2 regions of the Clostridium algidicarnis genome follow, and region 1 is predicted to be linked to the other one. Evidence: predicted binding sites of a transcription regulator. Region 1 holds the regulator's gene; the other holds the start of a gene.
The links. Region 1 encodes Rex, which represses fermentation and respiration genes when NADH is low (regulators of the CRP and FNR family bind a similar motif). Its sites were predicted from a motif close to ATTGTTAANNNNTTAACAAT; they were not measured.
Positions count from the first base shown of each region.

Region 2: the regulator Rex is predicted to act here: its motif matches at 1,412-1,431, upstream of adhE (bifunctional acetaldehyde-CoA/alcohol dehydrogenase).

Region 1 is NZ_JNLN01000001.1:409,124-415,832, reverse strand. It holds gene BV55_RS0102060 (glycerophosphodiester phosphodiesterase) at 1-274, opposite strand, end outside; gene BV55_RS0102055 (hypothetical protein) at 426-944, opposite strand; gene BV55_RS0102050 (response regulator transcription factor) at 963-1,598, opposite strand; gene BV55_RS0102045 (sensor histidine kinase) at 1,595-2,785, opposite strand; gene BV55_RS0102040 (redox-sensing transcriptional repressor Rex) at 3,430-4,086, shown strand; gene BV55_RS0102035 (short-chain-enoyl-CoA hydratase) at 4,288-5,070, shown strand; gene BV55_RS0102030 (acyl-CoA dehydrogenase) at 5,110-6,249, shown strand; gene BV55_RS0102025 (electron transfer flavoprotein subunit beta/FixA family protein) at 6,265-6,709, shown strand, end outside.
Region 2 is NZ_JNLN01000001.1:1,767,049-1,773,757, reverse strand. It holds gene BV55_RS0108550 (hypothetical protein) at 1-1,155, opposite strand, end outside; gene adhE (bifunctional acetaldehyde-CoA/alcohol dehydrogenase) at 1,473-4,103, shown strand; gene BV55_RS0108540 (DEAD/DEAH box helicase) at 4,179-6,709, opposite strand, start outside.

The sequences.
Region 1 (6,709 bases):
TTTTAATATTTTTAAATTTATCTCCAAATTTAATACCAAAGTCCAAAGCTTTAAGCTCTTTATAGGTGTATTGTGATATAAAACCTTTATTACTTGTGGTTCTATCTAAAGTTTCATCATGGCATAATACAAGTACATTATCCTTAGTAAGCTGTACATCGGTTTCTATGCCGTCACAATCAGCCTCTACAGCCTTTTCAAAAGCTAACATAGTGTTCTCAGGATATTTACCACTAAAGCCTCTATGGGCTATATTTAAACTTTTATAATGCATAAAAAATCCTCCTATTAATTTTATCCGATGGCTACCAGACCTAACACTCCTATCCTCTTCAAGGTGGGGGATGACGGCTGCTAAGCTCCTTTATAAGTTATTCTAGCCTTTGATGGGGAGATGTATCCTTATAAGCAAACACCACCTGAGTCTAAGAATCACTTGATTTAGAAACTTTTTCTTTGTAATCTCCAATAAGTATAAAAATACCTATAGATAAAAGTATAAAAGGCCAAAGATACCTTAACATTAAATATATATTAGTAAATTTAAATTTATAAATTGTGGAAAGAGTTATAAATAATATTGCTAAATATATAATCCAATACCTTTTTTTAAAAGATTTAAAGTTTTGTTTTCTTATGTGTATAATGTAAACTAATACACAACAAAGCCCCAGTAGATATAAGAAAAGGCTATAGTCTATGTTATATACGTTATAATTATTTAAAATAAATTCTAATAAAGCTAAAGAAATAAGAATTAAAGATGGTATTAAGATCAATATATTTTTATGTTTAGTATAATACCCCATAAGAATATAGGCCGCCATAAGACCAAAACCAACTATAAAAAATGAAATGTTATTTTTAATAATTCCAATATTTCTAAGAAACATTAATACACCGGTTAATAATAAGGTTATAGCAAAAAAGATATTCTTTTTCATTAATTATTCTCCTAAACTTTAAAGATTTGCCTTTAAAAATAAGGCAGCTTTTGTTCTATCACTAATTCCTATTTTGCTATAAATATTGCTTATATAGTTTTTAACCGTACCCTCTGAAATAAATAGCTTTGAAGAAATTTGCTTGTTATTATAGCCTTCGATTAAAAGGGAAGACACCTGAAGCTCTCTTTCTGAAAGAGATAAATCTCTTTTTAAAGTATTTTTGGAAGCTTCTTTTTCATATAATCTAGATATAAGCTTTGCTGCTATATTTGTAGGAATAAATAGTTGACCCTTTAAACTATCTCTTATAGCTTCAATCAACTTTTCAGCAGGCATATCCTTTAAGAGATATCCTGATGCACCATTAGATAGAGCCTCTATTATATATTCATCATCATCAAAGGTAGTAAGCATAATTACAGCTACTTTTGGTAAAATAGACTTTATTTTTTTAACGCTATCTACGCCATTCATTATAGGCATTCTTATATCCATTAAGATAACATCAGGGGTTAATTCAATAGACTTTTGAAAGGCTATTTCACCATTTTCAGCAGTAGCGATTACTTCAATATCCTCTTCTAGATCTAAAATAGTCTTAAGACCATCCCGCATAAGAGTTTGATCATCTGCAATTAAAACCTTTATCATAAATTCAAGTCCTCCTTTAATATAAATTCTATTATGAAACCTTTTTCCTTTAAATATTTTAGATTAAACTCTCCATTTACAGATTCCACTGATTCTTTCATATTTGTAAGACCAAAACCTAGTATAATATTTTCGGAGCCTAAGCCTTTATCTTCTAAGTAAAAGAAGATATTTCCATCACTATCATAAAGCTTAAATATAAACTCTTTAGCATTACCATGTTTAATTCCATTTGTGATACCCTCTAAAAGACTATTATAGATTATCTTTTCGTAGGTCTTAGGTATGTTTTTGCTTAATGATATATCATATTGTATTTTAACGTCTGTATGAAGTTTAGTGTCCTCTAATATTAACTTTAAAGAGGGGATAAACTCAATTAAATCTTTGCCTTCTTTCATCATGGTAACTGATGATCTAATATCCTTAAGGCCCTTTCTAACTTGCTCTTGTGCTAAGGTGATTTTATCAAGTCCTCCAGGTTTATCTTTAATTAAAAGCCTTTTACCAGCTTCAATTTCAACGAGTACAGTAGTAAGAGTGTGACCAACTGTATCATGTAATTCTCTTGAAATTCTATTTCGTTCTTTTAAAGCAGCCATTTCTTCGAGAGCTTCTGAGTGTTCTTTTAATTTAGAATAGGCCTTTTCAAGCTTTATATTTTTTTCTTCTATTTCATTCATTGAATTAGATAGCTTAGATCTTTGAATTATTTGCTCCTTTAAAAAGTAGAGTATGCTTGATAAAAAAACAAATCCTAGTAAAGCTATTACAGAGGATAATGAAATATTGCCTAAATTTGTGTATAAAGATGGAGTGGATATTTTGTTTATTATAAAAGAGAGATACCCAAGTACAATAATTAAAAAGCTAAAAGTGTAGCTGTGAAAAAATATAGAATCCATAATAATTATTATGGTATATAAAATTGATATACCAGATGTATCAGCTGCAAAGATTAAATAGACTACTGTTAAATCAACAAAGATTAAAAATTTACCTATATACTTTTTACTAGGGTTTGGATAAAGGATAGATAATCTTATGCTAACAGAAATTATTAAAAGGGAAGATAAAAATCCAATTATAACTCTATTTTCATTAGATGAGTAAAGCAACAATAAAAATATTAATGTGAAAGAAAAGTACAATATTATCCAAATAGTTTTTTCGGTATTTTTATCCATAAATATCATGAAACCTTTCAAAATTATTATTTGTATAAATTTAATTATATTATATCATTAACTAATAACTATAATATAATTTTGCATATATTAATAAACATTGGTCAATAATTATATAAAGTATTAATCTACAAAATGTGTTTTATAAGTAATTTATTAAATAAATAATAAGTATTATAACAATTTGTTAAGAATTTGCAGGTATATTTAATAATATAAGCAATGAAATTACGAAAGTATAAGCAAAACTATATATTTTCAATGTAAAAACATGTATAATAGCAAGTAAATTATAAATTATTATATTTTTTTGTGTAATCACAAGGTAACTTGTGATAGAATACTTGGTGTATATTATATTAAATTTAATTATTCACAATAAATTTTACTTTATTTTTCTTTGTTTTATCTTATAGATTGTAGGTATAAGCTTATTTGAAGTTGTATCTATTAATTTAAATTTATTAGAGTTAAGTATATTTGAGTTTGAATTTGATTTATTATAGAATATATTTTCACAAAAATAATAATTTTATTTATCTCTGTAATTATAATGCAAAGGAATTAGAAGATATTTATATAATTATTATTAAAAACGTTGTAACTTAGTATAAGTTATTAAATTTAGTTAAAGAGGTGTAATCATGGATAAAAAAAGGAGTATTTCTATGGCGGTAATAAAAAGATTACCAAAATATCATAGATATCTTAGTGAATTACTTAGAAACGATGTAGACAGGATATCATCAAAAGAATTAAGTGAGAAGATAGGATTTACTGCTTCACAAATAAGGCAGGATCTAAATTGTTTTGGAGACTTTGGTCAACAAGGATATGGATACAATGTAAGAGAATTATATGCTCAAATAAGTGAAATAGTAGGATTATCAAATGAGTATAAAACAGTTATAGTAGGTGCAGGTAATATAGGTCAGGCTATAGCAAATTATAATAGATTCGAAAAGTTAGGTTTTAAATTAGAAGCTATATTTGATGCTAATCCTAAGCTTTCAGGAATAAAAATAAGAGATATAGCTATAGACGATATAGATAAATTAGAACAATACATTAAGTCAAATACTATAAATATAGGAATAATATGTGTACCAGCGGTAAACGCTCAAAAAGTATGTGACATACTTGTTAATAACGGAGTAAAGGGGATTTGGAACTTTGCACCAGTAGACCTTGTAGTACCAGAGGACACAGTTGTAGAAAATGTTCATCTTAGTGAAAGCTTATTAACTCTTACATATCTCATTCATGAAAAAGAAAATGAAAAGGAAATGGAAATAGAATAATGAAATAATTCAAAATCATTTGATTTATCATTGAAATAAATTCTTATTCGAGTTATAATTATAATTGAAGTGCGAGCTTCAATTATTTTTTATGTCTACTTGTTAGATAATTAACAATGGCTTATTAGGAAATTGAGAATAGCACATTAATTTCTATAATTTTCAATAAGTAAATTATAGAAAGTAAAAGGGAGGATTATCATGGAATTAAAGAATGTTATCCTTGAAAAAGAAGGCAATATTGCCATCGTAACAATTAATAGACCCAAGGCATTGAATGCTTTGAATTCAGAAACATTGAAAGAATTAGATACTTTAGTTGATACTTTAGAAAATGACCAAGAAATTTATTCAGTAATTATAACTGGAGCAGGGGATAAAGCATTTATTGCGGGGGCTGATATAACAGAAATGAAGGATTTAAATACCATGGAAGGAAGAGGTTTTTCTATACTCGGAAACAGGGTTTTTAGAAGAATAGAAAATCTTGAAAAACCAGTGATAGCAGCTATAAATGGCTTTGCACTAGGTGGCGGATGTGAACTTGCAATGGCTTGTGATATAAGAATAGCCACAGAGAAGGCTAAGTTTGGACAACCTGAAGTAGGGCTTGGAATAACACCAGGTTTTGGTGGTACTCAAAGGCTTGCAAGACATGTTGGAATTGGAATGGCAAAAGAAATAATATTTACAAGTAGAATGGTAAAAGCAGATGAAGCTTTAAGAATTGGGCTTGTAAACAAAGTAGTTGAAGTGGAAAAGTTAATGGAAGAAGCTAAATTAATGGCAAATACTATAGCAGCCAATGCGCCTATAGCTGTTAAGCTATCTAAAGTAGCTATTAACAGAGGTATGCAATGTGATATAGATACAGCACTTATGTATGAAGCAGAAACCTTTGGACAATGTTTTTCTACTGAAGATCAAAAAGAAGGAATGGCAGCTTTTGTAGAAAGAAGAGATAAAAACTTTAAAAATAAATAAAACCTTAATTTAATATGTACTTTTAAGGAGGTAAAATAAATGAATTTTGCATTATCAGAGGAACAACAATTAGTTAGACAAATGGCAAGACAATTTGCAGAAGAAAAAGTAAAACCTATAGCGGGTGAAATTGATGAAACTGAAGAGTTTCCAATGGAAAACGCAAAGCTTATGGGTAAATATGGCCTTATGGGAATACCTTTTCCAAAAAAATACGGTGGAGCTGAGGGTGATACTTTAGCTTATATATTAGCAGTAGAAGAAATATCTAAAGCTTGTGGTACTACAGGGATAATATTATCTGCTCATGTTTCTTTATGTGAATCTTTAATATACCAATATGGTAATGAGATGCAAAGAGAAAAATATCTTCCATCCCTAATAAATGGCGATAAGTTAGGTGCATTTGGACTTACTGAACCTGGTGCAGGTACAGATGCAGCAGGTCAACAAACCATAGCAGTTTTAGATGGAGATCATTATGTTTTAAATGGAACAAAGATATTTATAACTAATGGTGGAGTTGCAGATGTATTTGTAATATTTGCCATGACTGATAGAAGCAAGGGAACTAGAGGGATATCAGCATTTATAGTTGAAAAGGATTTCGAAGGATTCTCTATAGGAAAACTTGAAAATAAGATGGGCATAAGAGCCTCATCTACTACAGAACTTGTAATGCAAAATTGCATAGTTCCAAAGGAAAACCTAGTAGGACAAGAAGGAAAGGGTTTTGGAATTGCAATGAAGACTCTCGATGGAGGAAGAATAGGAGTTGCAGCTCAAGCTTTAGGTATAGCGGAAGGTGCATTAGAGGAAAGTGTTAAGTATATGAAGGAAAGAAAACAATTCGGGAAACCTATTAGTGCTTTCCAAGGACTACAATGGATGGTTGCTGAAATGGATACTAAGGTAGAGGCGGCAAGATATCTAGTTTATAATGCTGCATTTTTAAAAGATCAAGGACTTCCATTTTCAGTAGAAGCTGCAAGAGCAAAATTATTTGCATCAGAAGTAGCTATGGAAGTTACAACTAAGGCAGTTCAATTATTTGGTGGATATGGTTATACAAGAGAGTATCCAGTAGAAAGAATGATGAGAGATGCTAAAATAACAGAAATATATGAAGGAACTTCAGAAGTACAAAAAATGGTTATTGCAGGAAATGCATTGAAATAGGAGGGGGCTACATAGATGAATATAGTTGTTTGTTTAAAACAGGTACCAGATACTACAGCGGTAAGAATTGATGCTAAGACAGGAACTCTTATAAGAGAAGGAGTTCCATCTATAATAAATCCAGAAGATAAAAATGCTTTAGAAGAATCTTTAGTTTTAAAAGATAAGTATGGTGCAAAGGTAACGGTTATAAGCATGGGACCACCTCAAGCAAAAAATGCATTAAAAGAAGCATTATCCATGGGAGCAGATGAGGCTATACTTATAACAGATAGAGCTTTTGCAGGAGCTGATACATTAGCTACATCAAAAGCACTTGCTGGAGCTTTGAAAAAAATTGATTATGATATAATATTTGCAGGAAGGCAAGCTATAGATGGAGATACAGCGCAAGTTGGACCAGAAATAGCTGAGCATTTAAATATTCCTCAAATTACTTATGTACAAGAAGTAGTAGCAG
Region 2 (6,709 bases), 1.4 Mb from region 1:
TTCGGACATTAAATCATTAATACCTTTTATAATAAATTTATATCTGTCTGAATATGCATAATCCAAATAATTTGCTATACCTTCATCTAGCCATTCAGGTACATTTACTACTATGTTGTTATTTAGAAAGGAATCCGTTATTAGTATGTGACTGAATTCATGTACTTGCGTAGTTAGATCTTTAAGTTTTATTATTCCTTCTTTTGTTAATGCAAACCCATTTACCTCTAATGTATTATCAAAATAATAATGTATTAGAGGAATATTTTCTATTGCATCACTATAGTTATTATAAAAATTAGGAGCATCTTTTTTTATTCCTTCTTTTATGTTGCTTATATTTTTATCCATCATCAATATAAACGTTTCTATCTTTTTAGCAGTATCATATTGTTCATCCATAGTCTGTATATCTATGATAAATCCATTAATATCTTCCTTTGTGTTTAAAGTTAAATATACATTTGAATTTAATTTATTTGCTTCCATTCTATTCATTAGGCTCTCTATACTTCTTTGATAAGATAGGTCTATATTCTTATCCTTTGCCCATTCTTCAATATCTGATATGTCTACTTGATTTTTCAGTAATTCTTCTTTTTTTCCCTTTTTTATTGTATACTCTACTAAATCTATTGATGCAGCTTGTACATTTTCTATTTCCCTATTAGATACGAATGGCTCAAAGAATCTTGCTCCAAATAATGAAAAGTCATGTTCTTCATAGTATTCAGGAAACTCTAGAACTTCCACATCTCTCTTAAATATCTTTGCATAAAGCCCTTCTGAAATCCAATTATCATATATATCATAGGACTTTTTTATAAGTTCCTTTTTAAATTCTTCTGTCTTTATAAAACTACTATTACATTTAATACTTCTTTCCACTTTGGGTATAACATTCTTTTCATCTATATCTATTTCTATCGTATGTATTGGTGAAAAACTGTTGATTTTCTGTAAATCATCTAACACAATATTATATATATCTTCCTTTTCCTTAATTGTATTGGATATCTTTATACCAATATCATCATTTGTATATGCTGTAAAATAATCTCCTTTAGTTTCTAAAAGACTTATTTTTTGACTACATCCATAGGTGAATACTGGGAAAATCAATATTAACAGGATTAATGATAGCTTTTTTTTCATATTATTTCCTCCCTTTTCAATCCATATGTTGCATATATTTTACCATAATTCTCATTGATTTACATCAGTTCTTTTTATAATAATAGATATATTTAAATAATTTATGGTATTCCCTTTTCATAAATTTAAATAACTTTTAAAAGAATATAAAAAATAATAAAAGCACAAAATACACATATATCAAATAATCTTTAAAAATATAAACAAAAAGTTTGACAAAAATTAAACAATCTAATAAAATGAGTTCATAGAGAAGTTTGATAAAAAAATAACAATTGAAAGTTCAAAATTTTTATATGATTCTAGGAGGAATAATTATGTTAGTAACAAACTCAAAGGAATTAACAGAGAGAATTAGGCAGTTAAGAGAAGCCCAAAAGTTATTTGCAACATACACTCAAGAAGAGGTAGATGAAATATTTAGGCAAGCTGCTATGGCCGCAAACAACGCAAGAATTAAACTAGCTAAAATGACTGTAGAAGAGACTGGTATGGGTATCGTTGAAGATAAAGTTATAAAGAACCACTTCGCAGCAGAATATATATACAACAAATATAAAGATATGAAAACCTGTGGGATAATAGAGAAAGATAATACCTTTGGTATTACTAAGGTTGCTGAACCTATTGGAGTTATAGCTGCCATTGTCCCAACTACTAATCCAACCTCAACAGCAATATTTAAAACATTAATAGCCTTAAAAACAAGAAATGCTATAATCATAAGTCCTCATCCAAGAGCAAAAAAGTCTACAATTGAGGCTGCTAAAATAGTTTTAGATGCAGCAGTTAAAGCTGGTGCACCAGAAGGAATAATAGCATGGATAGATGAACCTTCTGTTGAATTATCACAAAATGTAATGCGTGAATCAGATATAATCTTAGCTACTGGAGGACCTGCCATGGTTAAATCCGCATATTCATCAGGTAGACCAGCTTTAGGTGTTGGTGCCGGAAATACTCCAGCTATAATTGATGAAACAGCTCACATAAAAATGGCTGTAAACTCAATATTACTCTCTAAAACCTTTGATAATGGTGTAATCTGTGCTTCAGAGCAAAGTATAGTTGTTATGGATTCAGTTTATGAGGAAGTAAAAAAAGAGCTAGCTCTTAGAGGAGCTTATATATTAAAAGGCGAAGAAGTGGATAAGGTTAGAAAAATAATTTTAAATGATAAAGGTGGATTAAATGCTGATATCGTTGGACAATCAGCCTTTAAAATAGCTGAAATGGCTGGAGTTTCTGTACCAAAGGTGGCTAAGGTTTTGGTTGGAGAAGTAGACTCCGTAGAGCTTGAAGAGCCATTCTCACACGAGAAGTTATCACCAGTACTTGCAATGTACAAAGTAAAATCATTTGACGAATCTTTAACAAAGGCTGCTAGACTAGTAGAATTAGGTGGATTCGGTCATACTTCCATACTTTATACAGATCAAGTTAAGTCAATGGATAGAATTACCCAGTTTGGAGCTGCCATGAAAACTGCTAGAACATTAATAAATATGCCAGCATCCCAAGGTGCAATTGGAGATATATATAACTTTAAGTTAGCTCCATCTTTAACACTAGGTTGCGGATCTTGGGGTGGTAACTCCGTTTCAGAAAATGTTGGTCCTAAACACTTAATTAACATAAAAAGTGTTGCTGAGAGGAGAGAAAATATGCTTTGGTTTAGAGTTCCCGAAAAAACTTACTTTAAATATGGTTGTTTACCAATAGCTCTACAAGAGCTACATGATTTAAATAAAAAGAAGGTATTTATAGTTACAGATAAGATATTATTTGACTTAGGATACACTCATAAAGTTACTGATATACTAGATCAAAATAAAATAGACTACAAAATATTTTCAGATGTTGAACCAGATCCAACACTTAAAACTGCAAAAAAGGGTGCTGAAGAAATGTTAAGCTTCAAGCCTGATGTAATACTTTCATTAGGTGGAGGCTCACCAATGGATGCAGCTAAAATTATGTGGGTAATGTACGAACATCCAGATATTAGATTTGAAGATCTTGCTATGAGATTTATGGATATAAGAAAAAGAGTTTATAAATTCCCAGTTATGGGTGAGAAGGCAATGATGGTTGCTGTCCCAACATCAGCAGGAACCGGTTCAGAAGTAACCCCATTTGCAGTTATAACGGACGAGGAAACAGGTATTAAGTATCCATTAGCCGACTATGAATTAACTCCAGATATGGCTATAGTCGATGCAGAACTCATGATGAGTATGCCAAAAGGATTAACAGCAGCTTCAGGCGTAGACGCATTAACACATGCCCTAGAAGCTTATGTATCAGTACTAGCATCAGAATATACTAATGGTATGGCCTTAGAATCTATAAGATTAATATTCAAATACTTACCAGATGCCTACAATGAAGGAACAACTAATATTAAGGCTAGAGAAAAAATGGCTCATGCTTCATCCATGGCTGGTATGGCTTTTGCTAATTCATTCTTAGGAGTCTGCCACTCAATGGCACATAAGTTAGGTGCATTCCACCACATACCACATGGTACTGCTAATGCACTTTTAATAAATGAAGTAATTAAATTCAACGCTACCGATGCTCCAGTTAAGCAGGCAGCCTTCCCTCAATATAAATATCCAAATGCTGCATGGAGATACGCTAGGGTAGCTGATTACCTAGGTTTAGGTGGAAGTACTATAGATGAAAAAGTTCAATTGTTAATTAAAGCTATAGATGAACTAAAATCTAAGGTTAACATGCCTAAAACTATAGCAGAGGCTGGGGTATCATCACAAAAGTTCTATGCTACCCTTGACGACATGGTTGAACAAGCCTTTGATGACCAGTGTACAGGTGCTAACCCAAGATATCCATTAATGAGCGAAATTAAGCAAATGTATGTAGATGTATTTGAAAGCGTAAAACTCGAAACTAAAGAATCAAAAAAGGCAACTAAAAGCAAGTAATATTAAAGTTTAAATATTAAAAAAGGCTAAGCTACATGTGGTTTTAAAATCCACTTGCAGCTTAGTCTTATCTTTTTACTTAAATAATCCTAATAATTCTTCTTCATTTAGACTTGAAAATCCTTCTCCTTTAGAAGATTCATCTCCTATAAATTCTGATATAAGTCTTTTCTTTTCTTCTTGCAATAAAAGAATCTTTTCTTCTATGGTTCCTTTAGCTATTATTTTTATTACTTCTACCACATTCTTTTGTCCTATTCTGTGAGCCCTATCTGTAGCTTGTTCTTCTACTGCTGGATTCCACCAAGGATCAAAATGGATTACAGTATCAGCCGAAGTTAAATTAAGTCCCGTGCCCCCAGCTTTTAAACTTATTAAAAATACAGCATTCCTACCTTCATTAAAACTATTTACTAATTCTATTCTTTTTTCTGAGGATATAGATCCATCAAGATAGTTAAAGCCTATGCCTTCTGCTTTTATTCTTTCACCTATATTTTTTAACACTGTAGTAAATTGTGAAAATATCAATATTCGATGCCCTTCTTCTATACTCCCTTGAATTAACTCTAATAAAGCTATAAGTTTTCCGCTATCCCCAGTATAATCAGTCATTAATATTGTTGGATCTAAGCACAATTGCCTTAACTTTGTTATATAAGATAATATCTCTATCTTACTATTTTTAAACTCATCATCCTTTACCTTTTTTTCTATTAGCCGAGCTACATAATCAGCATAAGCTTTATATACCTTTTTTTGCTCTTCTTCTAGGTTAACTAGTAATACCTTTTCTATCTTTTCAGGTAACTCTTTTAAAACATCACTTTTTTTCCTTCTAAGAATAAAGGGTTTTATTAGCCTATTTAAATCCTCCAAAACTTCTGGTTCTTCCTTAAGCCTTTTTTGATATCTAACACTAAATCTTTTTTCATCATAAAGATATCCTGGCATTATAAAGTCAAATATTGACCATAGGTCCATAAGAGAATTTTCTAAAGGAGTACCTGATAATGCAAATCTTGTCCTTGCCTTTATACTCTTTGAAGCTATGGAATTTTGAGAATTATAGTTTTTTATATTTTGCGCTTCATCTAATATACAATAATCAAATTCTAAATTACAAAAAAGATCTATATCTCTTTTTAATAAATTATATGTAGTTATTAGAACATCCACATCTTCTATATTCTCTAAAATACATTCCCTCTCTTCTTTTGGTCCATTAATAGCCACAACCTTTAGATTTGGTGCAAACTTATGAAATTCATTTATCCAGTTATAAATTAATGATGTAGGGGCTACAATTAATGATTTACTTCCCTTATTAGATAGTAAAAATGCAATTATTTGAATAGTTTTACCAAGACCCATTTCATCAGCTAAAATCCCTCCAAATCCTAAGTAATCTAAAGTTTTAAGCCAGTTATAACCTATCTTTTGATATTCTCTTAGTGTGCCCTTTAATTCAGAGGGCACATTAAACTTTAATTTTTCTATGTCTTTAAGTCTATCTTTTACCTTCTTTAATTCACCCTTGCCTTTTATATATCTAATATTATTTTCTTCTATATAACTATCTAAAAACACCGCTTTATTCTTAGATATTTCAATATGATTCTCCTCTACATTAAAAGAAGATACTGAATCTAAAAGCTTTAAGAACTTATTAAGTTCTAGTTCCTGTAAATCTAGGTACTCTCCACTTTCTAATTTATAATATTTAAGGTTATCCCTAAATGATCTTATTATATCCATAGTTTCTTTAGATGATATATCCCCTATATTAAAGTCCATATCAAAATAATCATATTTACCTGAACTAATTTGTGCATTTATGCCTTTAGTTCCTATATATTTTAGTCCCTTAAAATTTTCAGAATAATAAACTTCTCCTATTTTTTGAAGCCTTTCTATATCATTTTTAAAAAAGTTAAATATATAATCATCATCTTTTAAAAAATGAAATACTCCATTTATTTCTTCAAATCCTAAGGCTTTAATAATTCCAATTGTCTCCTCTTCCTTTTTAATAGCTCTATATATAACCTTTTCTTTAAAGTCCTTAAAAATATTAAATTCAAAGGCTCCATACCTTACCTTAACCTTTAGTGTTACAATTTCATCTTGTCTATCAAAATAAAAATTAAATTTGCAAGAATCAATTACAATCTTATCTTGTATAGAATTTGATAATGAAACCATAGGTGATAAGGAATTAAGGTCTGGAATTAATCGCCTTAATATAGTATCTTCTTCAGATATTGGAATAGTTACAATTTTAGCCTTACTAAATATTTCAAAATAAGGCCTTATCTTATAACAAAATTCAAAGCTTGGAAGATAGACATTTGTGCCGTATAATAAGACTTCATTTTTGGGTTCTAAAATGCTAGGCATACCTTCAGTGACCTTCAGGCTGTAATTACCTTTAGAATTATTTAATTCAAATCTTATTTCAGGGTCCTCTATTATAATTTCTGTTTCCACTGGTCTTGAAAAAAATCCTTCGTTTAAATATACCCTGTGATTTTTTATTATATGAAAAAATTCCCGAACCATGTATTCTGGAATGTTTATATATTTCCCATCTATATTTTTCTCCC